Regions from separate parts of the Rossellomorea sp. KS-H15a genome, predicted to be linked through region 1. Evidence: riboswitches for the same ligand, from Rfam matches in the RefSeq annotation. Region 1 holds a riboswitch; each other region holds the start of a gene.
What was found. Region 1 has a riboswitch for cyclic di-GMP ahead of M1J35_RS03780 (EAL domain-containing protein). Riboswitches for the same ligand answer to the same signal wherever they lie in the genome.
Positions count from the first base shown of each region.

Region 1 (8,284 bases):
TATCGTCGATTTTACAGTTGGATGTGGCCCATCTTGAATGGTTTTACCTCGGAATCGTCATTGGGCTCGTGTTCGCGTTTCTTTATAACTTCATCATTTTTAAGGATTCTGTCCATATGTTAAGAAGGAGTATGCGTTCGTTTCATATTCAATCCAACTTGACGTTTACCATCTTAATGAAGATGATAGAGGATCCGAATACGAGCGGTAAGCGGAGAAAGCAATTGGACCAGAATGTACGAAGGCTGAATGAGTATGCGAGAAGCGTAGCAGGTGACATTAATGAGAATGATTTAAAGAAGCTGTGGCCGGGTATCGAAGCGTCACAACTTCGTTTATATGTCTTTGACACTGAAATGCTCATTCAGACTCTCACGGATTCATTGAAAAAGCTGAAGGACCTGGAAGCTTTGGAGGTCATGGAACTCAGGCGCCTGCTCGTATGGGTCATCCGTTCTCTCCGTGACGCCGAGGTACTGGCCCAGGATTATGATCCTCGTTCTCTTGAAGAGGCGGAAAAAGCCATCCAGGCCCTTCGTCTGATATTGTCGGAGGTTCTGAATCAAGAAGAGAAACCTGAAGGCTGGGTATATCTCCTGAGACGGATCGAGTCCATTGCGAACCATGTCCTGGAAGCGGCCATTACGATTCAGGAATCACTGAAAGTGTCTGAGTACAAGGAATCGACTGTAGAGAGCGATACTGAACCGGAGGAAGAAGACAAGGAAGATGAGTCTGAAGAGGACAAGAGTTTAAAACCGTCTACTCGTAAAGCGATACAAGCCTTGGTAGCGGGAACGCTTGCGATCATCGTCGGGGTTCTGATCGCACCTGCACAGCCGTACTGGGTCTTGCTTACGACCTTTATTGTTCAAATTGGTACTGAAACGGTAGGCAGAACGTATATGAAGGCTTTCCAACGATCGATTGGAACGGTGATCGGCGCCATCATCGGATTCGGAGCGGCAACCCTCGTATCCGGAAATTCACAGCTGGAGGTTGTTCTCCTGTTTGCGGTCCTGTTCCTCGCCTTTTATCTTTTCCCGGTTTCCTATACATTGATGAGCCTATTCATTACAATGCTCATCGCCTTTATGTATGACCTTCTCCTTGGTGGAATCAGCATTCAGCTGATGGGGGCACGTGTCATCGATACGATTGCAGGTGCTATTATTGCCCTGATTGTCTCAGCGTTTGTATTTCCAAAAAGAACAAAGGACAAAGTCGCCGATAGCTTTGATGATTTCTTTGGGGATCTGGAGGGGTATGTATCTTCCTATATTAACACCTTTACAGTCCCGGAAGATAAAGCGTTGACAGATCAGGCGTTTGATCTGGATCAGAAGCTTCAGGCGATCAAGGATGAGGCACAATCCCTCCTGCAAAGACCCGGATCTTTGACAAGGTCGGGAGTCGGGCGCTGGATCACTGTGGTGACGGCCATTAATTATTACGCAAAGCATCTGCTTGCTTCCTCCCATCGAAAGGTGCCGGCAACGGTTTCCGAGGAGCTCAGCAGTGCGTTTTCAGAAACGGAAGAAAAAATCTCTCAAAACATCGAGACGCTTCGGCAATTGTTAAAAGAACAGGGAAGTGCTCCCGTCATGTGGGATTTAAGCCCGGAGCGGGAAAGAATTGAAACTCAGGCTCCAAGCTGGCGTAAGTCCCAGGTGGACCTTATTCACCATTTCTACTATGTGTGGAGGATCAATCAATCGATCGTGGCACTTGGAGTGGAATTAGGGGCAGAAGTAAAGAAAGGGTAAAGCGGATTTCGCTTTCCCTTTTTTTATTTGGCCATGAGGTGTTTTTTGTCAGTAATTGTTTTATCCTGTCACAATTCGGGAAGAGCATACCATCGACATAAATGTGAGGTGGAAGAATTGACAACGAACAGTTTACTACTGACAAAAGAAGATATGACAAACCCTGAGATTGTCCCTCAATGGGTTATAGAAGAATATAAGAATTTTCATGAGGTTGTAACTGACCGCACTTTCCCTTGTTACTTCGGGATGACCGGAGAGAAAAAGGGGGAGCTTCGGTATTCCTATATCAGTCATGACAATTGGGAGCATCTTCCCCAAACGATTCAGGAGTTCATCGACTTGTTTGATGTACCCGAAGGAGAACGCTTGATCCGTCACGGTTTCTTTTTATTTGTGGAGCCTGAAAGGGAGAAGAGGTCCGTCCCTCATTACAGAGATTATTTCTGGAGGATCCTGCAGTTTCTCCATGGTGAGGATAAGGAGGATTGGCCGGAAGATTATCCAGAGGACCCTGATCACCATTTGTGGGCTTTTTCCTTTGCAGGGGAACCTTTCTTCGTGTTTGGGAATGCCCCTGCCTACAAGCAGCGAAAGACGAGGGATCTTGGGAATAGCTTAGTACTGGGATTTCAGCCAAGAAGGATTTTTGAAGGCTTGGAGGGTACCTCCAAGGGGGGAATCATGTCCAGGGAAAAAGTAAGAGAGCGGGTCGAAAAATGGGACGGCTTACCGAAGCATCCTAATATCAGTCATTATGGGGATCCCGAACACCGTGAGTGGAAGCAGTATTTTATTGGGGACGATGTGGAACCGATTGAAGGGAGATGTCCATTCCATCATAAATAATGTAAAAGAGTGCCGGGGTGTTCCCGGCACTCTTCTTTAGTAGATATCTACATTTCCACTGGACACTGAAACATCAATGGTATTTTTCCCGGAGCCTGAGACCCCTGAAATATCCCCGTCTTCTACCTTTTGATTTTTTAGAGGAAGATTGCAGGAAATATCCCCGCTGCTCGCCTGCCCCTTCAGTTTAAAGCTTGCTTTCTCCGGTAGATCAAGCTCCACTCCCCCTGAGCTGACATCGAATGTCATGTCTCCCTTTAAGGAGTCCATGGTGACCGTTAATTCCCCTGAGGATAAGTCGCCTTCAAGGGGACCTTCAAAGTTTGATAATTCTACATCCCCCGAACTGATATCCACTCTTCCATCCTTTGTAGTGAGACCGCTTGCGACCAGGTCCCCTGAAGAGCCATCATGTTCGAACACATTTGTCTCGATGTTTTTAAGCTGCATATTCCCAGATCCCATGTCAATGGACAGTTCATCGAGCTTCCATTTCTTTGAATCAGATTCTCCAGCCATCACAAAATTGCCGGCGCCAATATCGATTTCCATGCTGTTACTATATTCTTTCGGAACATAGACCGTAACGTTTGATTTGCGGTTGAATCCAATCCATTGATACCATTTATGCTTGACCGCTACGTCAATCGTTTCTCCGTTCACCGCCAATGTCATTGTCCCTTTTCCCTCTATATCGACCTGTACTTCATTCTTGTCAGTTGGTATGACTTCTGTGTCGCTGTTTTCCAAGTCCAGGTCGATATGTTTGATATTATTCGTGACTTCAATCCGTTCTCCTGACTGACTTTCTTTTGCAAACAGTGATGTATTGTCATTTAGGATGACATAGAGCGTCCCCAATGCAAGCAGTGCAATCATGACGGCAAATGCGTTTTTCATTTCAATCCCTCGCTTTGGTTTGATTTTCCAATTGATACATTTATTTTAATGCAGTGGAGAGACTACGACAATGAGCCATAGGATTATTTTTGAATGGGACCAGAGGCGTAGGGTTGCCGGAATTGAAATATCGAGGCGTGGAATCTACTACAATCGTGGATGCTTGATTTAAATAGGCAAAGGTAGGGTACAAATAGATTAGACAATGCAGATAAGGAAGTGAAATCATGGAAGGAACACCTATGCCCCCAACCTTTTACGAGCAGCCGACGCTGGAGCTTGCCAAAGCTCTGTTGGGGTGCGTGTTAGTGAAAGAAACCGAAGAAGGGATCGCTTCAGGTTATATTGTAGAAACAGAAGCCTATATGGGGCCGATCGACAGGGCCGCCCACAGTTACGGAAACAGGCGCACAAAGCGGACGGAAGTGATGTTCCATGAAGCTGGCCGCATTTATACATACGTCATGCATACTCACTGCCTCGTAAACGTAGTGAGCGGAGAAAGGGAGAAGCCTGAAGCGATCCTCATCAGAGCCGTAGAGCCTCTTCATGGACAGGAGCTTATGGAAGCGAGGCGCCCCGGTCATGTGAAGAAGAATTGGACCAATGGGCCGGGAAAGTTGACGAAGGCTCTGGGCATTACCATGGAGGATTATGGGGGGAGTTATTTACAACCGCCGCTCATGATTACAGAAGGGTATCAACCTGAAAACATTTCCGCCGGGAAACGAATTGGGATTGATAACACAGGGGAAGCCAGGGATTATCCATGGAGATTCTGGGTTAGTGGCAATCCATTTGTTTCAAGATAGTCTTTCTTTATGAATTTTCAAATAATTTATGGAAAATACACCCCATAAGTACTAGTTATGTGGTATATTTTTCTTATAAGACAAATATCTTTATAAGCTGACCATTCGACTGGGGGCTTTGAACCTAAATGATAGATGGGCGCTTACATTTAGGGGAGCCAGTAGCGCAACCGACCACATGCGAACGCGGATAATGCGTTTTTGTGTGGTTTTTTTGTGGGTAAGACCAAAAACTAAAGAGAGAGTATAGGGGTCCTATGAACATCTTTACTATTTTCCAAGACGACTTTATCTACCATGATTTTCAGCCATTATATGATATGGGTGAACATCGAACCCTCTATGCTTATGAGGGTCTTTTGCGAAATAAGTATAATGAAAATCCCGAAAGTGTATTTCAATCGGCCATGAAGGCCAATATCTTGTACAAACTGGATACGTTGTCCATTTCAAAGGCACTTGAAAGTTTTTCGGAAAACGGGATCGGGGACTGTAAACTGTTTCTCAATATTTATATCACCACGATTTTGCACCCGAGCTTTCACACCTATTTTTCCGATCTTATGGACCGCCATTCTGACATGAAGGGCCGTCTTGTGCTTGAAATTAATGAGTCCAGTGCGGAAGAGCTTTGGCAGAATCCGTTGTTGAAAGAGTCTTTGAAGGAACTGAAGCAATATGGTGTCTGGTATGCGATTGATGATTTCGGGCAGGGGACGTCTTCCATCAAGAAATCCATTGAATATGAACCGGAAATCATCAAGCTTGACCGCTATTTCGCCATGAATTTGGCACAGGATGAAAAGAAACAGCGGTTCCTCTCTTTTTTCAGCCAATTCTACGGAAGTGATACGTTGATTGTGTTAGAGGGGATCGAAACAAAACAGGATATGCAGGTGGCAAGGGAAATCGGGATAACGATTGGACAGGGCTTTTATTTAGGAAAGCCGAGCCGGTTATTGGCTTAGAAGGTGAGAGTGACTCTGACATAGCGGGGTCACTCTTTTTGTTACCGAATTGTCAGATTTGAAATAAAATTGAAAAATTTTAACATTTCTATTAAACTGAGGAAAAAGAGAATAAAAGGGGATTCAATATATGAAATATCTCAAGTTTCCAATCAGGTTCATCTTTTATTATATTCTCGGTCTAATTGGGATCCTGGCCGTGAGTATTGCCCCGGAAGTGTTCAAGGAAAGAGGGCTGTATAATGTTGTTGGCTACTTGGAGGAGTTCATCAAGTTCATCTTTGTTTTCATGGATGGGGCCAATTGGAGTTATTCATATAAAGGGATTACCGTCAATTTCCTCGATATGCTTTGGGGACCATACCTGTATTCACTGCAGATTATTGGGGGAGCATTGGGCATAGGGCTTGGTATTGCCTTTATTCTTACCGTTTTCACCGTCTTTTTACCCCGACCGATCACATCGGTTCTTAAGAAAGCATTGAATCTCTTGGAGACGGTGCCTGATTTAATGTTTGCGTTCATGCTCCAGTTGATGATTGTCTATGTATTTAAATATTTCGGTGTGGAACTGATGAATTTTACCGAGTTCGGGGAGGAGAAGATCTTTCTTGCCCCGATGATTACGCTGTCGATCATCCCGATGATCTCTTTTTTCCGGATCCTCATTTTCATTATGGAAGAAGAGTTATTGAAGCCTCACATTGAATTTGCCCAGAGTAAGGGGATGTCGAAAGGGCGGATCCTCTTTTCACATGTTTTGAAAAATATCTCACCAAGTCTTTTCTATCATGGAAAGCTGATCATTTGGGGGATGCTATCGAGTTTATTCATCATTGAAACCATTTTTAACATGAGAGGAATCACCTATTATATCATACAGGATTTCAGGCCGATGGTCATTGCGATCTCATTGATTATGATCTACACCCCTTTTTTCATCGTGTACCAAGGTGTTTACCTGTGGATCAATCATGAGAGCAGTGAGGATCACGCGAAATATAAACGGGATAAAACGAAATGGACTGAATGGAAGATATGGGGCTTTCTATCGACCATACGCAGGCTGTGGTGGCAGCATATGCATAATGGCAAATTCGCCACCGGGTTCACGGTGATATTTGGTTTGATCGCGGTCAGCTTCCTTTATTCAACATTGAAAGAAGAGCCCATCAAACAAATTCAATTTATGAAAAATGATGAGGGACGGATCATCAGTGCCCCTCCTCATAAACCATTTGGGGACATGATTCTGGGATCGGATTTCTTCGGTTACAGTATTCTCGATCAGCTTATTGTGGGGGCGAAGTATACCCTGTTGTTTGCTTTAATTGTTGCTTCCCTGCGGGTGGTCGGGGGATTCTATCTTGGTATCGCCTATCATTTCCACTTGAAAGAAAGCAGGAAGAACTGGCTTGACCGCATGGTGGATTCGATTCACTTTCTTCCTTTAAGTCTTATCGCTTATCTCTTATTAAGACCGGTCCTTTGGGGGTTGCCTGTGTTGGGGTGGGATCACTCGATCTTTGAAAGATTGGTGTTCGAAGCCGTTGTCTTAACGATCCTTGTGCTGCCGTTGACCACTGTGTTAATCGGGAATGAACTGAAATTAATAGGGAAGCAGGATTTTGTCCTGTCTGCGAAGCTCCTTGGTGGAAGCAACAAGCACCTGCTTTGGACGCATCTCTTCCCTCACCTGGCTCCAAGGCTGTTTATTATATGGGGACAGCAATTCATCCAGACGCTTCTTATCCTTGTGCATCTCGGATTATTTCATCTATTCCTGGGAGGGACGATCATAACAGGCGGACTGGTTCCGGATCCCCCAAAGTCAGGAACATTTGAATGGTCGGGACTGATCAGTTCCACGAAGAATTCCCTTATGACAGGCAAGTACTGGATTGTCATTGCACCACTCGTTGCCTTCATGATCGCGATCATCGCCATGCAGCTGATTGTTCAGGGCGTGAAGGAAATCCAGCAGACGAAAGTCGGGGTGCTGGTGAACGATAAACCAATCAAGACGAAACGCAAAACTGTTAAAAAGAAAACGAACCGTCCGGCGGTGGAAGACTTCCAACTTGTCCGCCAGCAAACCTTTAAAGGATAAGGAGGAGACGAAAGGTGAGCAGAAAAAGCCCTAAACTTCCATTGACTGATCAGGAGAGGTCAGCCCTCCGTAAAGCAAAGATACGACTTGGGGATCTGAATGAATGTTCTCCTGAACTTCTCCGTGAGAAACTGAACATCACGATGGAAAGATCCCGTTACTTAGTCGGCATGTCTATATTTCAACAGATCCCTTCTATTGGACCCAATATGGCCCACAATGTTGTAGAGGATCTTGGATTTTATACCTTTGAAGAAATCAAGGGAGAGAAGGGGGAAGATCTTATCATCGACTTAGAGAAGAAGTACGGTGTTTGGATGGACCCATGCGTGGAAGACTCACTCAGATGTGTCGTCCACCACGCCAATCACCCTGAAAGCAGCAAGAACTGGTGGGACTTCACAACACAAAGAAAAACATATCGCCAAACCCACGGCTACCCTAAAGACCGTCCCACCAAAGCCTGGGATCAATAGGTCCGTTCCTCCTGAATTCCAAGCCAGGAAGCGTATTTACGCTTCCCGGCTTTCTTTTTTGCTGATTTTTGAGGGGACCTCCATTCGTATATCCTCCTTAAAATGGACATCCTAAAGAAAAAGGAGTGATGCCATATGAGAACCCTTGTTATCTGTTTACTTATGACTTTTTCCATACAGATGTCCGTTTCAGCAAGAAACATCCTTCCTCTTCCGGCACATCAGAATGAACTTGCGATTGTGATCGATGATTTAGGAAACGACATGAAAGGGACGGAGGAAATTCTGAGCCTTCCCGTCACGTTGACGATTGCGGTCATGCCTTTTCTCCCAACGACCAAGGCAGATGCGGAAAAAGCCCATAAAAATGGACATGAGGTCATCGTCCACCTACCCATGGAAC
Region 1 is NZ_CP096886.1:745,400-753,683, forward strand. Features, by position in the region: gene M1J35_RS03760 (FUSC family protein) at 1-1,766, shown strand, start outside; gene M1J35_RS03765 (YqcI/YcgG family protein) at 1,920-2,615, shown strand; gene M1J35_RS03770 (DUF4097 domain-containing protein) at 2,652-3,515, opposite strand; gene M1J35_RS03775 (DNA-3-methyladenine glycosylase) at 3,743-4,327, shown strand; cyclic di-GMP riboswitch class II at 4,432-4,512, shown strand; gene M1J35_RS03780 (EAL domain-containing protein) at 4,585-5,295, shown strand; gene M1J35_RS03785 (ABC transporter permease subunit) at 5,426-7,405, shown strand; gene M1J35_RS03790 (helix-hairpin-helix domain-containing protein) at 7,420-7,881, shown strand; gene M1J35_RS03795 (divergent polysaccharide deacetylase family protein) at 8,044-8,284, shown strand, end outside.

Region 2 (8,284 bases), 720 kb from region 1:
CAAATCGACCCCTTCAAGGAAGGGTTGACGCAGAAATGGTGTGGCGAATGTATTGTCGATCATCGTTTTCAGGTTGTGTTTTTCGGCAAGAGCTACCATTCTTGAAATATCCTCTACCCGCATAAACGGATTGGTCACCGTCTCACTGTAGAGAAGTTTTGTATCGGGAGTGAGGGCTCCTTCGATTTCTTCCTCACTCGTAAAATCAACGAAGGAGGTGGAAATGCCGAATGATTTCAGCTCTTCTTTCAGCATGTGGAAGGTACCTCCGTATAAATCCTCCGCTGCGATGATGTGATCCCCCGCCTGGACAACGGCAAGGATTCCCACGAGGATTGCCGACAAGCCGGAAGACGTGGCAACACCCGCAGGCGCTCCTTCAAGATCTGCTACCATCTTCCCAAGCTCATCCGTGTTGGGATTACCCGTTCTTGAATAAAGATAGGGAGACTTCCCCTCATAGAAACCCTCAAGCTCCTCCAGAGACGTAAAAGAAAAAGCTGACGTCTGGTAGATCGGTGTTGTCTTACTACGGATTTCCTCTGTTCCTTTCAGCTGACTATGTACGACCTTGGTGGTGAATTTCATTTCACATTCATCCTTCCTCAAGCTATGTATTTTTAAAAGTGTACCATATTCAGAAGATTGTGAGGAGTATGAGGTTCTGGATAAAGAAAAAGAACCCATCGCTTTAGGGCAACAGGTTCTCATCGTCAGACGTTTTCTAAACACCCGATCAGGCGATTTTCGATATCCAACGCCAATCGCTTCAATTCATCGTTATCTACCATTTCAATCAGCTTGCTTGGCTTTGCCATCCCGATCTTAGTCGTTCCCTTTTCGGTGTATACCGTCACTTTACAAGGCAGGAAATAGCTGACGAGCATGCTTTCTTCCAGCACCTTTTTCGCTTCGTGGGGATTACATACTTCCAGGACAACGACTTCTTCGTTAAAATCCAGCCCTTTATCCTGAAGCTTTGCGGCCAGGTCAAGATTCCACAGAACCCCGAAGCTTTCTTCTTTCAAGGCTGCCTCTACTGCTGATACGGCATCCTTCACATTCATTGAAACTTCTTTTGTGTAGTGGAACATTTTGATCCTCCTTTTTGAGTCATGGTTACTTATACCTCATAGCGTATAAAACGAAACGTCTTCTTAAAGGTCCGTCCCTCCCATTATTCCATGCCTCCGACCATTTTACCCATCATTTCTTCGTTCATGGGGCCGACGATTTTGTGCTGGATGAGGCCGTTTGTGTCGATCATGTAAGTGGTCGGGATCGTGAATGCCCGGTACTCGTCTCCGATATCCCCTTTTTCATCCATGAGAATGGGGAAAGTGAGTTCATAGCCGTCGACAAATTGCTGGACTGCCTTCTCCCCATCATCCTGTGAGGTCAAGTTGACAGCAAGGATTTCGACACTTTCTTTTTTCGCGTTTTTTTCGTAATACTGTTCCATATGGGGCATTTCCGCTTTACATGGCGGGCACCAGGTGGCCCAGAAATTCAGGATCACTTTCTTTCCCTGATAGTCGGAAAGCTTGACTTCTTCACCATCTAAAGTGGTCAAGGTAAAGTCCGGTGCACGATCCCCTTGGGTGAGCCCCTGCTTGGCATCAGTCAGATCCATGGACTCTTTGGCCAACTGGTCAGCCTCTTCTTTTGCCTTTTTTTCCTGTTGATCCTGAAACAAATTCACCAGGAAGATCCCGATCAGCAGGGCAACGATCGCCAGAGCAAAATTTCGTTTATTCAATGTTCGTTTTCCACCTTCCGTTGAAAAAGATAAGATAAACCATCACAATGAGATACGTCCAGGTGACAGTGGTAAACACAAAGCCTCCATAAATGGATTGGAATAGCAGCTGAATAAGGGTGAAAACGATCACCAATTGGATGGCCCAAGTATCGCTATCATTTTCTTTTTTCAGTAAAAATAAGATCAGTGCACCGTTGATGATGAATTGAGATACCCCTGCAAGAATATCAAATTGGAGCAAATGAAAGATAAGTTCAAAGAAAACGACTGTGCTCATCCAGGCAATGACCAGGTGAGACGTCCTACCCACCCTTTTAACGAAAATGAATAAAAGCACTGTCAGCAAGCCTAACCAATACCCCCACCTTCCACCATTGAAATAAAGGATCGTAATGGGATGTTCAATGACATTTTGAAAATCAACGAGAATGACACTCAGCTTCCAGATGACCAAAAAGTAAAAAACTCCATTTGAATACCAGTCGCTAGCCTTTCGATTCCAGAAGTAGAGGAAAAGAAAGGTCAAAATGAACGAGGCGATGATTGCTCCCCAGGTAGATGGGAATGTAAAGGTGCCTATGGTGTACCATCTTTCATCCATTCAGTTCTACACCTTTCATAGAGAAGTGTTTTTTTTCACGACGATATAGTAGACAGAAGGATGCAGATGCCCCACTGTTGTCTTGAATCCTGCTGAATTGAGCTGACGTTCAAGTTCCTCAGATGGTATACGTTCTTCTAAAGGAGGTCCCATTTCCGATTCCACCGCTTCCCAATCAAGAATCAACCAGATTCCATCGTCCTTCAGCATATCGTGAAGATCCTGAAAGACTTTGATCAGGTCCGGCACTTCATGTAAGACGAAGGCAGAAACGGCCCTATCCAATGTACTTTTGTTAAAGCTAAGGTATTCAAGAGACGACTTTACATACACGATATTATCTATGTTTTCTTCCCCAGCACGATGTTTAAGGTACTCAAGCATCTCCTGCTGCAGGTCTACCGCCTGGACCTTCGTCTCCACCTCTTTGGCAATCGGAAGGGTTAGATAGCCATTCCCGCAGCCTAGATCGGCAACGATATCCTCCTTCCTCAATTGAAGCAACTTTAATACATTATCCACTGGTAGGAGCTCTTGTCGTTCCGGGTCAAGGAGCTTTGAAGCTTTGTGATGTTCGAATAAGTGTCCGGTCATGACGTTTCCTCCGTTCGAAATATATACCCTATTATGTATTAGTATCTTAAATTTCCATCATTCAGGCAAGTGATTTACTCATAGTGTATCCCTTACCGTCATGATTACAGACGGTGATAGTGCTCTTTTCCCGGCAAAAAAGGATCCCTCTCTGAAGGATCCTTTCGTATACGACGTGAAAATATGCTACCCTGTGAAGGAATCTAAATCTTAAGCAGCTCTCAATCCTTCGAGGATGAGCATGAAGTATTTGACGGTATCTCCACCGCGTTGATTGATAATGTCAATGTCATGTAGAATCTTTTGTATCTCTTCGATTCCGACACATTCAATAAACATCTCACACACTTCTTCCGCAGAGTACTCACCAATATGAGTGTACTTCAATGCTGTGCGATTTCTTCTGCAGAAACTTCTTAATTGTCTTTTTATATCTGCTAACTCCAACATCATCATCCTTCGTACAGATTCAAATCCAACAAAAACGAACATTCCCAGAGAAAAAGCCCACCAAAAAGGCAGGCTGAATGATACTAGAAAAAGATTCGAATTAGTATTCATTGCTCCATTGTTTTCGGTAACCCGGCGATCATTATTTTAATAAAAATGGTAGACCCGTGGTTTTGCGTCCTAATCTTTCAATTAGTTTGCCTTTTTCGAAAAATCACTTGAATATTGCCATTATACTAGAAAAATAAGGATATGAAAACAGTCTTTCGTAAACAAGTTGTTGATTTACCAGTTAACAATCTTTACAAGTAGTTGGAAGAAAGAGTTCCTCCGCCTTCACTCAAAAAAGTCCCCCTTCAAAATAGAAGAGGGACTTTTAAAACTTAAAAGTTAATATATTGACGTGGGTTAACAGCATTAGCGTGTGACGCACTCCATGAACCTCTGTATAGTTCAAAGTGTAAATGCTGTCCGAAAGAGTAACCTGTGTTACCCATGTAACCGATTTTGTCACCTTTATTTACTGCTTGTCCAGTGCTCACTAATGAAGAAGACATGTGGGCATACACAGTGGTAAACATTTGACCGTTAATAGAGTGAGTGATGTACACTACGTTACCGTAGCTTGAGCTGTAATGGCTCTTGATGACATAACCATCTGCTGCTGCAGAGATTGGAACACTTCCACGTGCCGCAATGTCTGTACCGTAGTGGAAACGTCGCTCACCATTTAAGACATCCCAACCAAAGTTGGTTGTGATTGTTCCACGTGCTGGTGCTGTCCATGCTCCTGCACTTACAGGGGCACTTGGAGCTGTTTCTTCAGGAGCTACTGATGCTGATGAAGACCCGCCGCTGCTGCTTGCTGTCGCCTGCTGTTGTGCTGCTGCACGCTTCGCCGCTTCCGCTTCTGCCTGGCGCTTACGTTCGATTTCACGCTGACGGGCTAATTCTGCCAGACGTGCTTGCTCAGCCTGGATTTCACCTTCAAGCTGATGTTCCATTTTTGAAAGTTCATCGGACTCTTTCTCAAGATCGGCTTTTTCTACTTTTAATGAAGCCTGTTGAGCTTCCAGCTGCTTAAATAATTCAGCTTTTTTAGCCTTTTGACTATCAAGGTCTTTCTTCAACGATTCCAAGTTTGCTTTAGACGATTCTAGATCAGCAAGCTCCTTTTCCACTTCCGCTTGCTTCTTCTCTAATTCCTCTTGATCACGTTTCTGTTCGTCCATGATCTTTTTGTCTGCACTTACAATGGTATTCACTGCTGTGACACGGTTGATGAAGTCTCCGAAGCTTTCCGCTCCTAGTAATACGTCTAGATAATTGGCAGAGCCGCCTTTTTCCTGAATGGCACGAGCACGTTCCTTCAGAAGTTCATTTCGCTCTTCAATCTTCTTCTTTAACTCTTCAATATCCGCTTTAAGTTTATTGATCTTTGCTGTTGTTTCATCAATTTCTTTTGTTTTTTCTGCAATCTTTGTTTCTGTATCTTTTAATTTCGTACTGATTTCGGCAATCTGTGATTCAAGGTCTTTTTGTTTATTGATCGTTTGGTCGATTTGAGAATTTTTTTCACTAATCTTGCCATTGATCTCTTCTTTTTTAGATGAAACGTCGTCCTGCTGTTTCTTCAAGTCCTCCACGGAGGAGTTAGCGCTAGCAGTGGTTGCTAACGTTGGTAGACTTCCGATTGTTAATGCTGCTGCAATAGATAATGATATGAAATACTTCTTGTTCAAGCGGCATGCTCCTTTCAGCTTCTATCAACCTATCAAATTTTACACTTTTAAGAATTTACGCACAGACATAAAGCTTCCCCAAGCCCCGATCAGGCAACCCATTAATAGAATTAATCCGTTTACTTGATAGATAAAGGGGGTAAAATCTAATATCTGAATAAAATTGTTTTGTAGTTTTGGTTTAATAAATCCATAGGCATAGTAGTAACCTGTTGAGACAAGAGCGATCGGGATAATAGAACCTAAAATTCCAAGCCATAAACCTTCTAATATGAATGGCCAGCGTACAAACCAGTTGGTTGCACCCACGAGTTTCATTATCTCGATTTCCCTTCTTCGGGCGACAATGGTAATTTTGATTGTATTTGAAATGAGGAACATTGCCGTGAACAACAGACCGATGATCAATACAAGTCCAACATTCCGACTCATTTCCAGTACATTGAATAGTTTTTCAATCTTCGCTTCCCCGTAAAGGGCTTCATTGACACCATCAAATTTGCTGATTTGACCTGCGATTTTCCCGGTGTCCCTTGGATTGTCTGCTTTTACGATAAACACATCATATAATGGGTTATCTTGTTCAAACAATCTGAAATCGTCTCCCAGATCCTTGACGAGGTTTTGAAGTTCTTCTTCTTTGGAAGAATACTCAACCGATTCCACACCACTTATGTTTTGTATCTTCTTTTCTATTTGTTCGGTTTGGGATTTTTCAGTCCCAATTTCGAGTAAGACCCGTACTTCAACGTCTTTCTCAATATCGGTTGCTACCTTATTCATGTTTAGCATTAAGACGATGAACACACCAACAAGTAGTAGTGTCACGGTAACGGCACTCACTGATGCAAATGTCATCCAGCCGTTACGACCAATGCTTTTGAAGCTTTCTCTAAGGTGGCGGCCATACGTTCTAGCTTTCATAACCGTAATCACCTCGCTGTTCGTCCCGGACAATCCGGCCATTTTCAATGGCGATTACCCGATGCTTGATTGTATTCACGATTTCCCGGTTATGCGTAGCCATGATCACCGTGGTTCCACGGTTGCTGATTTCTTCAAATATGTTCATGATATCCCATGATGTTTCGGGATCAAGGTTTCCTGTAGGTTCGTCGGCGATTACCAACTTCGGGGTATTCACGATGGATCGAGCAATCGATACACGTTGTTGTTCCCCACCGGAAAGCTCATTCGGCAGCATTCTTGCTTTATGCTTTAACCCTACCAGGTCCAGTACTTCCATGACTCTTTTCTTAATCTGCTTTGGATGTTCTTCTATCACTTCAAGTGCGAAGGCAATGTTTTCATAGATTGTCAGCGATGGTAGCAGCTTGAAATCCTGGAATACAACCCCCACGTTTCTTCTTAAGTATGGAACTCTACTATTTTTCAGTTTTGCGAGATTGATACCATTTACAACGATATCTCCTTTGGAAGGACGTTCTTCGCGGTACATCATTTTAATAAAAGTAGACTTCCCGGCACCACTAGGCCCAACCACATACACAAACTCACCTTGCTTAATGTGGACGTTAAAGCCATTAGCAGCCATGACACCGTTGCTGTACTGCTTGTAGACGTCTTTCATTTCTATCATTTTCAAATCACCTAATTTGTATTATGTAGTTACCCTCTTGGCTGTTATCGACATATGTACACGGCACGTAACCAAAGTCGTCTTTATCACCGTTAGACAAAAAATGGTGAAAAACCTCGAATTACGCTTCCGAAAATTATTATAACATCTCTTTATAGTAAGTTAAGGAAAAAAATTATTACATTTACATTTCAGAACCTGAAAAAATGTGAATTTATTACCTGTTTTATTGTCGATTTTACCTATGTTCAGACCATTTTATAGTTATTTATACCTATTAACTGGTCCTAATACTACATACTTACATAAAAGGATACCATCATGATAAACGCTAAGATGATGGTAATCAGATTAAGTTACTAGGTTATAATTCTAGCTATTAGAGAGAATAACATTTGCGTGATTTCATGAGAAAAGGTTCTGTAACAAAGACTTAAAGAAGAATTGGGAAAAAACTGTGGATATCTATTTAGAGGAAGGCTTGTCTATAAAACAACCGCCTCGATTGGGTAACTTTAAGCAAATCTCGGCAAAAATAAAAGAAGAACCCATTGGATTCTTCTCCCGATTTTACTTCTTATTCGATAACCATTCTGCAACCGCTTCTGCTTCATCACCTTTGATGAGTCCAGGAGGCATTTGTCCTTTACCATTCTTAATGGTTTCAAGGATTTGATCTTTGCTTAGTTCTGCCCCGATATTTTTAAGGGCCGGCCCCATTCCGCCTTCAAGGTTCCCACCATGACAGCTGGAGCACTTATTATTTACGATTTTTTCAGGATCCATTCCGCCGGAGCTTGTTTCTGTACTGTCGCCGTCGTTACCACCGCAGGCTGCAAGTACCAATGAAGCGCCAAAAAGAACACCTAGCAGCTTTTTCTTCATTTTTATCCCCCTAAGGAAAACATATTTCAGAGTCACGGATCAGTTGTCAGGTCCGTCCCTCTCTTACATAATTATACCAGGTTTAAACCCGTTTGAAACCTTCCCCCAATACTTCTGAAGCGTCCATAGTTACGACGAATGCTGAAGGGTCAATGGTTTTGACCAGTTGTTTCAGTTTTGTGAATTCTGTCTGGTCCACGACACACATGAGGATCGGGCGCTCGTCATCCGTATAACCCCCGTATGCTGATAGTTTTGTCACTCCACGGTCGATTTTATTCAGAATTCCTTCACGAACTTCTTCCTGGCGATTGGTAATGATCAGCGCCATTTTCGATCTGCTTATTCCTACCTGGACGAGATCGATGGTTTTACTTGTTACATATAAACCGATCAAAGCATATAATCCACGTTCGATATCGTAGACGATGGCTGCAGAAAGGACGATCATCCCGTCTATTAGGGCAACACAGGTTCCCAAGGACAGACCTGTGAACTTATTGACGATCTGGGCGGCAAGGTCCGTCCCTCCCGTAGAAGCCCTTCCACGAAATACGATCCCTAACCCAAGTCCTACCCCGATACCTCCGAAAAGGGCTCCAAGCAGGGGATCCTCCGTCCATGGTTTCCAGTCTTCGGTCAAGAATACG
Region 2 is NZ_CP096886.1:21,301-29,584, forward strand. Features, by position in the region: gene M1J35_RS00090 (trans-sulfuration enzyme family protein) at 1-588, opposite strand, end outside; gene M1J35_RS00095 (DUF302 domain-containing protein) at 714-1,094, opposite strand; gene M1J35_RS00100 (redoxin domain-containing protein) at 1,178-1,759, opposite strand; gene M1J35_RS00105 (hypothetical protein) at 1,752-2,363, opposite strand; gene M1J35_RS00110 (class I SAM-dependent methyltransferase) at 2,379-2,957, opposite strand; gene M1J35_RS00115 (hypothetical protein) at 3,168-3,413, opposite strand; cyclic di-GMP riboswitch class I at 3,531-3,619, opposite strand; gene M1J35_RS00120 (murein hydrolase activator EnvC family protein) at 3,791-5,149, opposite strand; gene ftsX (permease-like cell division protein FtsX) at 5,189-6,073, opposite strand; gene ftsE (cell division ATP-binding protein FtsE) at 6,063-6,749, opposite strand; gene cccB (cytochrome c551) at 7,320-7,634, opposite strand; gene M1J35_RS00140 (YitT family protein) at 7,717-8,284, opposite strand, start outside.
Region 2: another riboswitch for cyclic di-GMP. It lies ahead of M1J35_RS00115 (hypothetical protein); the one in region 1 lies ahead of M1J35_RS03780 (EAL domain-containing protein).

Region 3 (8,284 bases), 870 kb from region 1:
TCGGCAATCAATTCGTCGACAAGTGAGAACATGTACTCGATGTCTTCCCTGAATTGTTTCTTCGATTTGATCATCAGTTTATCTTGAAGACCGAGGCGCTGTGATTGGTTCATCGCTTCATCCAGAGCCCGGACCATACTATCGACAAAGGGATGGGAGGTTTCCCGGTAGAAGCTGTTAAAACGGTAATTGAAACCACAGAGGCCGATGGTATCCAGGGTCAGACGGGTCATATCCTCGGGGACGTCGATTTCATCTGCAGGGTTAAGACGTGCCCATTTTTGGATGAGCTGGGTGGCGAGATCCACCATCTTTGAGTGGTATCCTTTCATGGCCTGCTGGCTGAAACTTGGCAGCAGGATATTATGCGCCTTCTTCCAATTCATCTCTGTCGTTTCACTGGTGAAAAGTCCGTCTCCACCGAAGGCTCTCACTTTTTGCAGGGCCGGTCCGACTTTTTTATCAAAACGGGTTTCGTCGCATATTTCTTTTGCAAGGGACGCACTGGAAACAAAGGTGCTCATTCTGCCGGGAAACTGGAACTGATAGATGGGTCCCAGCTCCCTGGAAAGCTTCATAAATGATTGAAGGGGCTTTTCTTTATCGATTACGGGCAAATTCCCGAGTGGTCCATACGTTTTCGGTTGTGGGTATTGAGATTGTTGTGTCATGGTTCCTTCACCTCGTATTAAAGTTTGGTTGTTGCGGAATGAACGTTCATTCCGCTTGAGATATGAGAAACGAATCGCTTCTCACATATGTAATCGTACAGCGTCCCACATACTTTCCTCTACATCAGTAAGCATAGAGGTATCAGGCTCCAATTCTCCGATCCGGACAAGTCGCTGAAGTTCGAGAAAGGCACCATAAAGGATGGCGATCAAAGCCGTGGAAGGCAGATTCTTGATGATCTTCTTCTCTTTTCCAGAATCGAAGAAGCATTTAAATAGATTCAACAGTTCTTCGAAGCATGTGTGACTTTCCTCGTTGAGGAAGTGGGCGCTGCTGTGTGTCCTGATGAAGTAGAGCGCCTGGCTCTGTTCTTTTGTAAATTGAATCATCGATTGGAAAATATGATGAAATTGATTCCGTATCGACTTCTCATACGGGAAATCATTTTCCACTGTTTCAGTAAAAATTTTCACATATTCTTGAAAAATCGTATTCCCAAGGACTTCTTTATTTTCAAAATAGCGATAGATCGTTCCTGCTCCCACGCCTGCGGACGAGGCAATCATGGGAATCGTCGTGGCGTCATAACCCCGTTCTGCAAATAGAGCCAGTGAACTCGCTACAATGCTGTCCCGCTTATTTAATGCCATTGACATACCAATTCAGCCTTTCATAACGGTAATGCGGAATGAATGTTCATTCCAGTATAGTGTATACCCATGTGAAAGTGTTCTCAATCACACGAAATACCCATTATTTGTGAAGGTTTTGTTAAGACGGGGGTATGGCCCTTTTTTTCTTTTCTATTATAATTGCCGGTCCAACTCTATCATTTTTTCATAGAATAACCTTGTAAGAGAGCTCACTTACTAGAGTTATAAAAAGAAAGGGGGGATTTTAGATGTCTTTAGGACTTGTCACCTTTCTGATTGCCGTATTATTACTTGTTGCTTGGTTGTTGGTATCGATCTTGGCTCCAAACAGCAATCTGGTATCTGTGTTGAAAAACGCCGTTTGCAGTACTTTGGGATGTTAATCTAAGTTCTTTTAATAGGGACGGACCTCCAAATGCCTTTCATTCGAAGATGAAACAGGCCCTGTGGAGGTCCGTCCCTCTCTATGTTTACTATTTCACATAAGGGGAAAATACTATCCATGAGATATTTCAAGGAGGTATTACTTTATGAGAAGGCTAGAAGATAAGGTCGCGGTGATTACAGGAGCTGCCACTGGGATCGGGGCAGCGACTGCCAAAGTGTTCGCCCGTGAAGGTGCGACGGTGGTTTGTGCAGATATTAATGAAAAGGAAATGAATAAGACAGTCGATGGGATCAGAAGCGATGGTGGAAAGGCAGAAGCATTCCATCTCGATGTTTCCAGTGAGGAAAGTGTCACGTCGCTTGCTGAAAAGATAAAGGAGAAATTTGGTGTGATCGATGTCCTCTTTAACAACGCCGGGGTCGATGAACAGGGTGGTAAGGTGCATGAATATCCTGTGGAACTATTTGATCGGATCATCGCAGTCGATTTGCGAGGGACTTTTTTATGCAGCAAGTATCTAATCCCACTTATGCTTGAAAATGGCGGATCCATTATCAATACGGCGTCCATGTCCGGCCATGCGGCAGATCTGGACCGGTCTGGCTACAATGCGGCAAAGGGTGGAATCATCAACTTTACGAAAGCCATGGCCATTGATTATGCGAGACATGGCATCCGAGTGAATTCCCTCTCACCCGGAACAATCGAGACCCCACTGATTGACGATCTCGTCGGGAGCAAACAGGAAAAGATGGGTGAGGAATTCAGGGAGGCCAATAAGTGGATCACACCGATGGGCCGTTTGGGAAGACCGGAAGAAATGGCGACGGTGGCCCTGTTCCTCGCATCGGACGACAGCTCCTACGTGACAGGTGAAGACATCACAGCAGACGGAGGCATCATGGCTTACACTTGGCCGGGTAAAATGTTGATCGAGGAAGAAGAGTGGAGAAAGGGTACAGAATAATATGAGGGACGGACCTCCAATCTTACGGCAGCCTTTGCATCAAAGGTTGTATGTGGGGTGGGGGTCTTTTTTTGTTTGAATAACGGAAGAGAATTTATAAAATTCAGAGGATAATAGTTGTTAAATGGAGGTCTAACTAGTAGGATAGTCTTACAAATATATGAGTTGGAAGCGAAGATCATTCACTGGTGAAATGGGCGCTGTTTGTGAATAGGAGCGAGTGGCGCAACCGGCCAGCACATTGCCAAGCGGAGAGCCTCCATAAAACGACTACTATCTCTTTGGTACATATTTGTTTTGTCTCTACTAATTTTTTTGAGAAAGAGGAAGTGTTGCGAAGTGCTGAAAACCAAATCAAGAAATAGTACTCAAGTATTTAAGGAGTCTGCTATACTTGCAGCCATTGAAGAATCGCTTGCTATGATAGAATTCGATGGGAACGGAAATGTGCTCTGGGTGAATGGGAATTTTGCAAGGACGATGGAATATGATATAGAAGAAATGATTGGGATGCACCATCAGACATTTTGTACAACGGAGTTTGCCGGCAGTCTGGATTATAAGAAGTTGTGGCGGGATTTAAGGAATGGGAAAAGCTTTCAGGAGAAAATTCAGCGGGTCACGAAGACCGGGAAACTTCTTTGGTTGGAGGCTACATATACACCGGTATATAGTGAAGAAGGAAAACTTGAAGGTGTTGTAAAGATCGCGACGGATATTACAGAACGGGAAACAACGATTGGAAAGGTTGCCTCTGAATTACAGAAGATGTCTGAAGAGCTAAGTGAAAAAGCTGAGCAGGGGATAACAAGAAGTGAAGAAGCGGCTATTGCCACCGGGAAACTGGTCGAGGACTCAAATGAAAATATGAAAACCTTGGAGTCTCTTACTCTGCAGGCACATTCGATCGGGAATATTGTCAAGACGATCAGGGAGATTGCGACTCAAACCAATCTTCTTGCACTGAATGCCGCCATTGAAGCGGCACGTGCCGGAGAACATGGAAGAGGATTCAATGTGGTAGCAGGTGAAGTGAGAAAGCTTGCCACAAGGGTCCAGGATTCCATTCAGGAAGTGAACGCCCATGTGGAAGGAATCACAGGCGAAATCAAAAAAATCAATGAAGGAACAATCCGGTCACAATCAGGCATTTCAAACAACCAGGGCCTCAACGAACACGCCGTCCTGGCCTTCAAAGAAATCGGCCGTGCAGCCCGACGCCTCGACCTACAGGCGCGGGACTTCAAAGATATCCTGTAAGCTTGAGGGACGGACCTCCAATTTCCCCCGATCCGGTTGTGAATTCATCGGAAAAGGTGAAGGATTGGGGGTTCTTTTCTTTAGTCGGGTAACGTGGTGAGGGACGGACCTCAAAATATCCATTGGAGGATCCATAATTAATGGTTTTGGAGGTCCGTCCCTCAAACCATATCTTCCCATCCATCACGGGGTGTGGTAGAATGGGGGTAACTTATGAGAAATGGAGGTTTTCCTTTTGATTTTGATCAGACTACGTATCCGCAATTTGAACGCTTAATTGAATATGTTCAAAGGCTCTGCCTGTGTGCAGGGTAAATGGGATTGGTCTGACTATTTTTAAAGGAATTCTTCATTTAACGTGAAATGAAGGTGAAGGGAGTGCGCATGGCACTCTCTTAAAAATAGAATTGAATACGTACCGAGAGGCGCTATAGTGTGTTTTTTTATTGAAAAACATGCAGGGGGAAAATGCGGTCTTCTTCTTGCGCCATTGGTATATTCAAATCCATTTACAAAAAGCACAGGCGGAGGCCTGTGTTTTTTTCTGCACCATATGACCAAAATAAACAAACAGGAAGTGACTATGTAATGGAAGAAAGATTAAAAGCGATCGCCATAGGCGTTAATACGAAGGATAAAAACAATGACTTTGAGTATTCGATGTTAGAGTTGAAAGGATTGGCCGATGCCAGGCAAATCGATGTCGTGGGGGAACTGACTCAGAACCTGCCCCGGCCGAATCATGTGCATTATATCGGAAAAGGGAAGATTGACGAACTGCTGCCGCTCATAGAAGAGTGGGAAGCGGATGTTCTGATTACAAACGATGAACTTGCGCCTTCTCAGATCCGGGTCCTCGAAGAAAAGCTTGATGTCCGGGTGATGGACAGAACGATGCTGATTCTCGATATCTTTGCAGAACGGGCGAAAACCCGTGAAGCTCAGTTGCAAGTCGAGGTGGCACAGCTGCAATACATGCTTCCCCGTCTGGTTGGACGCAGGGAATCACTGGGCCGTCAAGGTGGCGGGTCGGGACTTGCCAACCGTGGAGCCGGTGAAACGAAGCTAGAGCTTGACCGCCGCCGGATCGAAGAAAAAATAACGGCCTTGAATAAAGAACTGGATTCACTGGTCGACCTGAGAACCACGCAGCGGAAACAGCGTAAAAAGAGTGAAATCCCCGTCGTTTCCCTGGTCGGGTACACGAATGCGGGTAAATCGACGACCATGAATGCATTTGTCGAAACCTTCCATCCGAATGAGAACAAGCAGGTATTCGAGAAGGATATGTTATTTGCGACCCTGGAAACATCGGTCAGAAACATCACCTTACCGGACAAAAAGGAATTTCTTCTGACAGATACGGTAGGGTTCGTAAACAAACTCCCCCATCAGCTGGTCAAGGCATTCCGTTCCACCCTTGAAGAGGTGGTCGAAGCGGATCTCATTGTTCATGTGGTGGATTATTCAGATCCTCATTACGAGAAATTGATGAAGGTGACGGATCAAACCCTTGATGAACTTGGGACCGGCGACATTCCAATCATTTATGCATTCAACAAGGCTGAATTGGTTGATGAGGAAGTGCCGAGAGTAGAGAAGGACCGCATCTATTTTTCCGCGAAAAATCGAATCGGGATCGACGAGCTCCTTCAAGTCGTAAAAAGCTATATTTTTAAAGACTATAAACGGTGTCAGATGTTGATTCCGTTTGATAAGGGGCAATTGATATCGTATTTTAATGAGAATGCCACTGTGTTAGAAACGGAATATGAAGAAAATGGAACGAAGCTGACCCTGGAATGCAAGACGAGTGATGCTGAGAGATTTAAAGAATATATCATCTGAGTGATATGAACCTTCACCACCTGTGGTGTGAGGGTTCTTTTTTTGAGGGGAGATGGACATACTCCAATATCTGGGCTTCTGCATACAGTAAGCTTTAGGAGGGATGCAGTATGTTTTTTCAACGACGCTATCCGGTTTATCCAACAGCGTATGAGTGTTACCCGTTTGGAGCAGAAGTGAGAAACGATTATGAAGATATGTTCTTACCACATACTTATCCGCAATACATTCCACAGTATGATTACTATCCGCAGAATCACCCTTATCAGGGATATATCCAAGAGCCTGTCTACACCACGGATCCATTTGACTCCCGGGCCAATTGGAGGGAATGGGAGGATCTTGGTGCACCGCCGCGTGGGATGAAGGGTTCACCTGCCGTTGCATCCTGGCAGGCCAACCGGCTGGATACGTTTGTCAGAAGTGAAAACGACAGAATGTATCATAAATGGTGGGACGGTTCGCGATGGAGTAATTGGGAAGACCTCGGAGCCCCGAGAAGAGGGCTGAAGAGTTCGCCTGCTGCTGTATCATGGGGGCCGAATCGGATCGATACCTTTGTCAGAGGGAACCGAGATATCCTTTTTCACAAATGGTGGGACGGCAGAAGCTGGAGTGAATGGGAAGACCTTGGAGGGCCTCCACGTGGCTTCAAGGGAGATCCGGCAGTGTCATCCTGGTCAGCCAATCGGCTGGATGTGTTCGTCCAAGGATACGACAATAATCTTTGGCATAAATGGTGGGACGGACGGAACTGGAGTCAATGGGAGAACCTTGGCGCACCAAGGGGCGGCCTGAGGGATTCACCGGGTGCCGTATCCTGGGGACCAAATCGGATCGATTGCTTTATACGTGGAAACAATGACCGGATGTGGCATAAGTGGTGGAACGGTTCAAGATGGAGTAATTGGGAAGATCTCGGATCGCCTCCTCGTGGATTCGAAGGGGCTCCGGCAGCCTCTTCATGGGCAACCAATCGAATCGACACCTTCGTCCGTGGAGACAACAACACTATGTGGCACAAATGGTGGAACGGTTCCCGTTGGAGCAACTGGGAGGATCTTGGTGCACCGCGTGGAGGCGTACGTTCATCACCGGGAGTCGTTTCCTGGGGACCAAACCGGGTGGACGCCTTTGCCAGAGGAAGAAATGACCATATGTGGCATAAGTGGTATGCCTGATGAATGGAACCATCCCTATGTGTGAAGAGGGATGGTTTTTTTTATGCCTGGAAATTAAGACTATGTTATGATTTGGTAAAACAAGGAAGGGAGCGGTTTACCATGGTAGAAGAGATTCTAGATATCAGACTAGCGAAAAAGGAAGATTTTGAAGAAGTGTTGGAGTTATTGGTGAATGCAGCAGGATGGTTACGTTCTAAAGGAACGACGCAGTGGGATTATTACCTGACTGATCTTGAAGGAAACAAAGAAGAAGTCATGGCTTCCATTGAAAATGACTCCACCTATATCGTAGAACAGGATGGAAAGGCGATTGGCACCCTGACACTTGAATCGGCACCGAATGAGTGGGATATGGATATTTGGGGAAAGGCAGCAGGGGAAGATGTTGCATACTTACATAGATTGGCGGTTCACAGAAATTTTGCGGGAAAAGGGGTTGGGACAAGCCTTTTGGATTGGGCTGAAAATGCTATGAGAGCGTCCGGTAAAAAAAGCATCCGCTTCGATTGCATCGCAGACAATGAGGGGCTGAACCGCTATTACCAAAAACGGTATCCGTTAAAGGAAGTCATCAATATCCATGGCCGCCATTGTAAATATGAAGTTCCACTAATGAAAAAACCGTTGTGATGACGTTATCACAACGGGTTTTTAGTTTAACTGGCTTTTCTTTTAGGCTGAGCTTCCATCATCGGCATGTATTCGTTGAAATAATGATTTGTCTCCGAAACGATGACTTTATAGAGTAATAGTAAGGCAATCAGGTTCGGAATCATCATCAAGGCATTGGACATGTCGGCAAAGGCCCAAACCAGGTCTAGATTCGCGACTGCACCAAGTCCGGTGGCAAAAATGTAAATAAGCCTGTAGGAATTGGCAAAGCGGTAATTCGTGATATATTCGAAGCATTTCTCTCCGTACATATACCATCCGACAATCGTGGAGAATCCAAAGAAGATGACGGAGAAGGATACAATATACTCTCCGACTACACCAAGAGCATGTCCAAACGCGGCGCTCGTCAATGCCCCTCCATCAAGGCTTGGTGCGTGCTCGACACCTGATATCGCTCCGCCTGTCGGATCCCAGAAACCTGTGATCAAGAGAACGAGACCGGTCATCGTACACACGACAATCGTGACGATGAATGTTCCTGTCATGGCGACAAGAGCCTGCTTGACCGGATGATCCGTTTTCGCATTACCGGCAATCAGTGCTGCCGTACCAAGACCTGCTTCGTTTGAGAAGATTCCTCTTGATACCCCGCTGCGAATCGCTTCTGAAATAATGATCCCTGTAAATCCACCAGCAG
Region 3 is NZ_CP096886.1:1,618,424-1,626,707, forward strand. Features, by position in the region: gene M1J35_RS08320 (bifunctional cytochrome P450/NADPH--P450 reductase) at 1-671, opposite strand, end outside; gene M1J35_RS08325 (TetR/AcrR family transcriptional regulator) at 753-1,328, opposite strand; gene M1J35_RS22690 (hypothetical protein) at 1,574-1,708, shown strand; gene M1J35_RS08330 (SDR family oxidoreductase) at 1,856-2,680, shown strand; cyclic di-GMP riboswitch class II at 2,839-2,924, shown strand; gene M1J35_RS22755 (methyl-accepting chemotaxis protein) at 3,020-3,940, shown strand; gene hflX (GTPase HflX) at 4,529-5,788, shown strand; gene M1J35_RS08350 (PLL family lectin) at 5,899-6,969, shown strand; gene M1J35_RS08355 (GNAT family N-acetyltransferase) at 7,072-7,602, shown strand; gene M1J35_RS08360 (alanine/glycine:cation symporter family protein) at 7,629-8,284, opposite strand, start outside.
Region 3: another riboswitch for cyclic di-GMP. It lies ahead of M1J35_RS22755 (methyl-accepting chemotaxis protein); the one in region 1 lies ahead of M1J35_RS03780 (EAL domain-containing protein).

Region 4 (8,284 bases), 420 kb from region 1:
CCGGGTCACCTGATAGTGCCGCCCAGCGGAAAGGTCCTTTTCCTTCACAGAATAATGGACGGATATATGCCGGGACGAATCCAGGGAAATCAAAGGCATTGTCGACCCCTTCGTCTTTTGCAACCTGTCGGATGTTGTTGCCGTAGTCAAATACGATGGAGCCACGGTGTTGGAACTCGAGCATCGCTTCCACGTGTTTGGCCATACTTTTTTGTGATAGTGCTGTGTAAGTTTTCGGGTCCTGCTTGCGAAGCTCTGCAGCGGCTTCGAGTGTGTATCCTTCTGGAACATAGCCGTTTAGTGGATCGTGAGCTGATGTTTGGTCGGTTACAATATCGATTTTGACATCACGCTTGAGCAGCTCATGATGAACCTCTGCTGCGTTTCCAAGTAGAGCGATGGAAAGTGCCTTGCCCTGGTCCCGTGCTTCATACGCCATCATCAATGCTTCTTCGATGGAATCGGTTTTCACATCACAGTACTTCGTGTCGAGGCGCTTCTGGATGCGCTCTGCGTCCACGTCGACAGCTATCACGACTCCTCCGTTCATCGTAACGGCAAGTGGCTGCGCCCCACCCATTCCGCCTAATCCAGCTGTAAGGGTAATCGTCCCTTTAAGGGAGTTGTTGAAATGTTTCTTCGCCAGTGCCGCGAACGTTTCGTACGTCCCTTGGAGGATTCCTTGTGTACCAATATAAATCCAGCTTCCCGCCGTCATTTGGCCGTACATCATAAGGCCTTTTTGATCAAGCTCGTGGAAATGCTCCCAGTTTGCCCACTTTGGAACAAGGACTGAGTTGGAAAGTAGGACTCTCGGCGCCGCTTTATGGGTTTTGAACACACCAACCGGTTTTCCGGATTGGACGAGCATGGTTTCATCGTTTTCCAGGTTTCTGAGAGTATGGACGATAGCGTCGAAGGATTCCCAGTTACGGGCCGCTTTCCCAATTCCGCCGTAGACGACAAGCTCTTCAGGAATTTCCGCTACCTCAGGGTCAAGATTATTGTAGAGCATGCGAAGAACCGCTTCCTGCTCCCATCCTTTACATTCGAGGTCCGTCCCTCTTTTTACGTGTACGATTCGTTTGTCTGCCTTAACCATTTGTCGTTTCCTCCTTTGTTTTGGTTGGTTTGATCAGTGTGCTTAGTGTTGTTTGCTGCAGCCATTCGTTGGCTTTTTCTATGTCTTTCGAGAAGATCCGGTCCTTCGTGATGGAAGGAATGACCTTTCTCGCTGCTTCGTAAAATTGTTTTGTCTGGCTTGCCATGAGGTCCGTCCCTCGATGTTCCGCTGCCTGCAGGTTACAGATGAGCTCGACGGCGAGGACTCTTCTTGTGTTCTGCAGGATCTGGTAGGCGTGACGTGATCCGATGGTTCCCATGCTGACGTGGTCTTCCTGGTTCGCTGATGATGGGATCGAGTCTACGCTTGCCGGATGGGCCAGTGTTTTGTTTTCGGATACGAGTGATGCCGCGCAGTATTGCATGATCATGGCGCCTGACTGCAGACCAGGTTGCGGGCTTAAGAACGGTGGCAGATCATTGAGCTGCGGGTTCACAAGTCGTTCGATGCGTCGTTCTGAGATGTTCGCAAGCTCTGCTATGGCGATCTTCATGAAGTCCATGGCGAATGCGATTGGCTGCCCGTGGAAATTCCCGCCTGAGATAATCTTTTCCCCGTCGTCGAAAATGAGCGGGTTATCCGTTGCTGCGTTCATTTCGATTTCGAGTTTTTCTTTTACATAATCAAGTGCCTGCCAGGAGGCTCCATGAACCTGCGGGATGCATCGTAAGGAATAAGCATCCTGCACCCGCAGCTCCCCCTGCTTCGTTGTGAGCTTGCTGTCTTCGAGGTAGTCCCGGATTCTTTGAGCCGTAGCGACCTGTTGAGGATATCCCCTTACTACATGAATATCTTCGTCGAAGGCATCCATGATTCCTCTAAGTCCTTCCAAGGTCAGACTGGCGATCATCTCACTTTGGAAAGCGAGTTCCTCCGCTTCCAGGTATCCGATCACGCCCATAGCTGTCATGGCCTGGGTTCCGTTGATGAGTGCCAATCCTTCTTTCGCTTGAAGCTGGATCGGGAAGATGTTTTCTTTTGATAGGACCGGCAGGGTTTGATGGACTTCACCTTGATAGTGGACCTCTCCCTCACCCATCAGCGCCAACGCTAAGTGGGAAAGAGGTGCTAAGTCTCCGCTTGCTCCAAGTGATCCCTGCTGCGGGATCACCGGGTGGATTCCTTTATTCAGGAACTCAGCAAGACGCTCTACGATGACCGGTCTGACGCCGGAATACCCTTTTAACAAAGCGTTACATCTCAACAGGAGCATCGCCCGTGATACGTTCTCCGGAAACGGATCCCCCACTCCGCACGCATGGGAATGAATCAGGTTCAACTGGAGCTCCTCCACATCATCCGCATCGATCAACACATCACTGAACTTCCCAAAGCCCGTGTTGATCCCATACACCACGCGCTTCTCCTTCACAATCCTCTCAACTGCCTCGCGACTCTTCCTCACCCGCTCCATACTCAGCGGCGAAAGCTCCACAGGCTCCTTCCCATAAATGACCCTCTTCGCCTCATCCAAACTCAAACTACAACCCGTCAACTCTACCATGTTGGTTCACTCCTTCTATTTAGGGACGGACCTCAGAAAACATGCTATTTTCGGTTCATTCCCATTGTTATTTGCTGTTATTCCTCGTATTTTCTCTTTAACGCTTTAACTTGATGAGGGACGGACCTCTTGGCTCACGTTCCCACACAAAAAGGAGGCTCGACCAAAGACAGACTTCTGCCTTTGGTCGAGCCTCCTTTCAACTAATATCTCTAGGCTCTCATTATTTAAATGTGATTGATTCCAAGTCCGATCGTTTCGTGCTCCAACCCCTTAATGGGCGCACCAATCGTTCCATATAACGCGACGGCAATCCATTCGCCTTCCTCTTCACTTTCATACGGAGTCCCTCTCACAACGGAGAAGCGCAAGCCCACCGTCCGCAGGATCTCTCCCAATTGGGTCTGACCGCGGGTGACCCCTGTCAGTGCTTCCATGATCGCGTGATACAAAGCATGCATCTCCCGGTACAGATCTTCCCGGACCAGGTCACTCCGCTTCGCCGCTGTTTCTATCGCGGCCACGATTTTCTGGCTGTCCATCGATCCGATCTTACCGGTGCAGTAACTCCAATTCAGCTCATTGAAATGACGGTTCCACTCTTCCTCTTCCCTGTCTAACAGGAGAAGGAGCATGGCGTTCTTTCCGATACGAGTATGATCTGTCTTATTCAAGTGGCATTCGCACCTTACGTGAAAATTCTAAAAATACTAATAACTACTATTATTGTATGGTCTGATTCATAAGAGGTCAACGAAAAAAACGGTGATTTTAGAAACTTAGAGAGGTAGTTTGGTAGCGTGGTAAAGGGTTTTTGAAGGATTATGACAGGAGGGCTAGTGGAGGTCCGTCCCTCAAAAAAAGACGTACCTGTTCAGGTTCGCCTCATTCCTCCTTTACTCTTCTTGTTTTTTTCCTTTTCCTTTGAATACCTGGGGATTGTTCATAAGATAGGTGACGGTTCCGTCATCGGATTTCAGGCTTAAGTAGGATAGGATATCCTGCTTGTCTTCGCTGGTGATCGGGCCGTCTACAGGGTATAGGGGCAAGATATTCAGTTGCTCTGTTCCCTCCCGCTTTTCGAGTACGATCTTGCAATCCTTTGGTGTGTTGTCGCCTATCCGGACGAATTTGAACGGGATGGAGTGGCTCCGGTCGACGGGAACGGCAAACAATGTCGTGAACCCGACTGTTTCAAGAATCTTATCCGAGTACATGATGCTCTCAAGCGCATGAGAAAATCCCGGCGGACGATTCACCACGACCAATTTATTGTAATAATGCTGCCCTTGAAAAACGACTAAATGTTTTCTTGTTTTCTTGACGATTCTCTTGGAAACGTGAAAATCCTCCAATATTAAAAGAAATTCTTTACTCATACTTTCCTCCTCCTCAGAATAGGAATTTTGTCCTACTGTTTATGAATTTCGACACCAATATTCAAAACCCTCTATATTTTTCCAAAAATATTTTACTTTTTTCATTTTTTAATTGGGTTTTCATATGGTTCTTCGTGTTGTACTTCTTTCTCTACATATTCCTTATATCGACTTATTTGTGGTGCGGGAAAATAATTGAGCGTGCGTTCCTTGGAAAGCAAGGGGTTATCAATGGAATGGATGTAAAAAGGATAACTGCTCCAGGGGTATGTCTCGGGGTGGATGGTGAGTTTCGCTTCAACAGGATTGTGGTGGATATACCTGCTCGCTTTAATGAAATACGATGGCGTATCAATCTTGGTCGATCCATACCGCCCTTGGAACACATGACCGACATAATCATATTTCTTGTTGAAATAAACGGCGTAGCGGGTATGGAGGATACGGATGAATCTCTCAAGTGGAACTTCGTGGGTTTCAAGCAGCAGATGGATGTGGTTGGACATCAAACAGTAGGCGTGGGTGGTGAATGGGTACTTTTCTTTCGTTTCCTGCAAATACGTTATATACTTCCTGCGGTCTTCATCATCATGAAACAGATCCTGCTTACGGTTCCCCCTCGCCGTCACATGATAAGTCGTTCCCGGACTCCAATTCCGAGGCGTTCGAACCATATCATCACTCCTTCTCTTAAATCTCATATTCTTACACTAAACCTATTCGACACAAATACGTAAAATCCTCTTTTTTATTGAGGGACGGACCTCCATTCATTCACGAAACTCTGTGAACGAAATGGGTAGAGAGGTCCGTCCCTCCTTCTATCTCTCTCTTCTGTGGCCGTCAAGGTTGGTGATGCTGTTATGTGTGTAGTAGATGACTCGCTGTTTTCCAAGATGTTTCGTACTGAATATCAGATTCGACTCCGGTTTCATCTGGATCCATGTGATGACTCTCTTTTCGCCCCTCGTTGAAAGATTGGCCACTCTCCCTCTTGGTTGTTCCCCCATTCCATCTCCACCTTTTCCCCCAATTCGACAAAATTACAATTATATTTACATTTTAATACGTTTTACTGTAATTTTGTATACCTTTTCCAAATTATCTCGAATCGTAATCAAAATAACGATTTCAAAACGTGTAATTTCCTAATACCTCTACATAAAAGCTTTATCTTGAAGAAAAAAGGGATAGTCGGTGAAAACAATGGAGCTACATGTAGAATTACAGCATTACGGCAATGATGTATTGGAGCTTACCCAGAGAGAAGCCGCCCTTCGCCTGAATATCAGTCAGGGCGCACTATCAAACTATGAAACTGGTGCAAGGGACATCCCTTACAAGATGCTGCTTACCTTTAAGGAAGTCTATAAAATCCCGACCCATGAAATGAACCGGATCATGTATGGCGAGGAAAGCGACAGCCTTGGACAGAGTCACGATCCCATGATTCTGAGAGAAACCTTTGAAGACGAAGAAACAAAAGAAATCCTGAAAACCCTCGGGGAGCATCCCAAATTCAAGCGAACCCTGTCATCCCTCTCCTACTTCACAGACAAGCGCAAAGAAAAATTCATCGCACACGTCAACCACTTTTATCAGACGATGAAGGGCTGGTAGAATCCTGTGGGAGGGACGGACCTCACTATCCGCAACTTAAACCCTGTTATACCGGGATTTCCGCTCCCATCTCCTCATAAAAGCGAGGTCCGTCCCTCTATATGTTGAGACAGGTCCCTCCACCAAAAAAAGCGCCTAGATTCCCGGGTTGGGGGTCTAGAGCGCTTTTTGGTTTGCATCTATGGTGTATCCTGATTGGAGTTCTTGTTTGAGCCAGTGAATCATTGTGTTGGTGTCCATGTTTCCTTGTTGACCTTTGTCGAACGCTTTTTGGATCACGTTCAGAATATGCTGATCGCCGTTCACATTTCCTTTCAAAATGACAACCTCCTACATCATTAAACAGTTTATATCACTTTATTACACTATTAGACGGTTTTTCAAACATCAATTTTATGCTATATTACCAGAAAAAACCACTAAATGGAAGATAAAATTTATTGAGAATTATCTTAAAAAATGACTATATACCTATTCAACTACTCTACCCTCTTGTCGATATAATAGTGGTATGGTCTTGAAAAGTGGCAAAATCATCGAAAGGTGATGACGCAAAGCTAAAGGGGCTATTACATGCCAGCCAGCTACCAAACCAAGGAGGGATTATTTTGTCGTTTTTGACACCCGAAGAAATAGTAGTGAAAAAGAAAGCTCGAAAAATGTGGATGTACATAGGTTTATTTGTTTTTACTGTCGCGCTTATAGCGGGCACAACATTTTTAACGTACAACATGTAAAAGCGTCCTGAGGCGCTTTTTTAATTTTATAAACTTTCATTCTACAATTTATGGAAAGTTTCGGGGTTTTTCGATAGAATAAGAGAAGTAATCTAAACTAGTTGGAGGCAACCATATATGCATAAAGAAGTTAAACTCATCCGGGGATTAAGACAACCATCCTACTTCTTTTATCAATTGAAAGAAACGGAAGTATTAAGAGGATATAAACAAAAGATATTCCTTGTTTTCCTATTGTCTGCCCTTGTCTTTGGCCTCATATCTTCCTTTGGAATCGGAATGGATCCTCTATCAAAGGAACTGACGAAACTTTCACCTTTCACATTCGAGATGGAAAAGTTCTTATTTTTATTAGGTAGAATCATTTCTGGAATATTATATGCGGCGGTGATCCTGTTTGTACCAGCCCTGATTTTCTGGACGATTTCAGACGAAGGGGAATATCGCAAGCTCGTCATCACGCAAAGCCTAGTTCTTATCATTTTATTAATTGAAAGACTAACGTACATTCCTTTATCCATTTTCCTTTCACTTGATTGGTTCTCATCGCCTCTATCACTCGGAGTCATCGCTCAATACATAACCGCTAAACCATGGGTCATCTATTTCCTGGGCTGTTTCTCCCTCTTTAAGATATGGGTTTTCTATATTCAATATAAAGGAGTCAAGAGACTCACCCAGCAAAAAAACTGGCTCATCTGGCTCGTGATTTTATTAACAAATCTACTATTCTGGGCTGCTACTGCATTTCTGGCATTCCTGGATTTATCCACTCTAATCTAACTATTTAAAGGCTGTGAACAATCATGCATAAACGAACCATAATATACACCACCCTCACTGTGTCGCTCCTTTTTATAGGTGCCAATACCTATCTCATTGAAAAAGCGGACAGTAAAGTCGACCGGGAGGTCCGCGTCGCCGAATGGGAACCCGTCAACAAAGGGTCTCTCGCCAAAGAAATGCCGAAAGCAGGAGTCGTCGCTTCCGAAGAAGAAAACTACATCTATTTTAACGATGAATTCGGTTCCTTCAAAAAATTCCTCGTCAAGGAAGGGGATCAGATCAAATCGGGAACTCCCCTCTATGAATACGAAGTAACCGATCAATCTCAGCAAAAGAGCGTACTGGAATCAGAAGCTGATCAGCTCGAAGACGAGATCGACAGCATCGAAGATAATATTTCCGACCTGAAGCGACTGGAATCATCCCTTCCATCAGGCTCAACGGATGATAAAGAAATACCGATCGACGCCAGTGCCCTTCAATCGGAATATGATCTGAAAAAAGAGATTGCCGCAAAAGAATTGGAAATCGATCGCCTTGAAAGCCAAATCGACAATCTTGAGCGCCAAATCAAGGATATCGAATCATACGAAACGACCCTGACCGTCCAAAGCAGCGTGGACGGAACCATTAAGGACCTTTCCCATGCGATCGACAATCCATTGATCACGATCGCATCGCAGTCCACCGTCGTCACAACCGAACTGACGGAAAAAGAAATCGTCAAAGTCGATGAAAACATGAGCGCAACCGTTCAATCGGATGTTGAGAAAAAGACCCAAAAAGGAATCGTTACCCGGGTAGCAACCTTGCCAAAGAACGATCCTCACATCCAAACCGACAGTCTGTACCCTGTAGAAATCAAACTGCAGGACACAAAAAACGAACTGCTTCCAGGACACCATGTCTTCCTATCCATCATCACGGATGAAGTAAAGGGCGCATTTGTGGTCCCAATGACGGCTGTTGAAAAAGATGGGGAATACAAATACATTTGGATTTTAACACCAAAAGGAACCGTCGAAAAACGAAAAGTCGAAACCGGACTTACAGTGGGCGGACAGCAGCAAATCAAATCCGGAGTAAAAGCAGGGGAATACTATATCGTCTATCCTGACGAGATCCCGGCCCTTCA
Region 4 is NZ_CP096886.1:328,331-336,614, forward strand. Features, by position in the region: gene hutU (urocanate hydratase) at 1-1,102, opposite strand, end outside; gene hutH (histidine ammonia-lyase) at 1,095-2,627, opposite strand; gene hutP (histidine utilization transcription antiterminator HutP) at 2,855-3,301, opposite strand; gene M1J35_RS01490 (hypothetical protein) at 3,524-4,006, opposite strand; gene M1J35_RS01495 (transposase) at 4,108-4,680, opposite strand; gene M1J35_RS01500 (hypothetical protein) at 4,828-5,016, opposite strand; gene M1J35_RS01505 (helix-turn-helix domain-containing protein) at 5,213-5,626, shown strand; gene M1J35_RS01510 (hypothetical protein) at 5,783-5,944, opposite strand; cyclic di-GMP riboswitch class I at 6,143-6,218, shown strand; gene M1J35_RS01515 (hypothetical protein) at 6,481-7,146, shown strand; gene M1J35_RS01520 (efflux RND transporter periplasmic adaptor subunit) at 7,170-8,284, shown strand, end outside.
Region 4: another riboswitch for cyclic di-GMP. It lies ahead of M1J35_RS01515 (hypothetical protein); the one in region 1 lies ahead of M1J35_RS03780 (EAL domain-containing protein).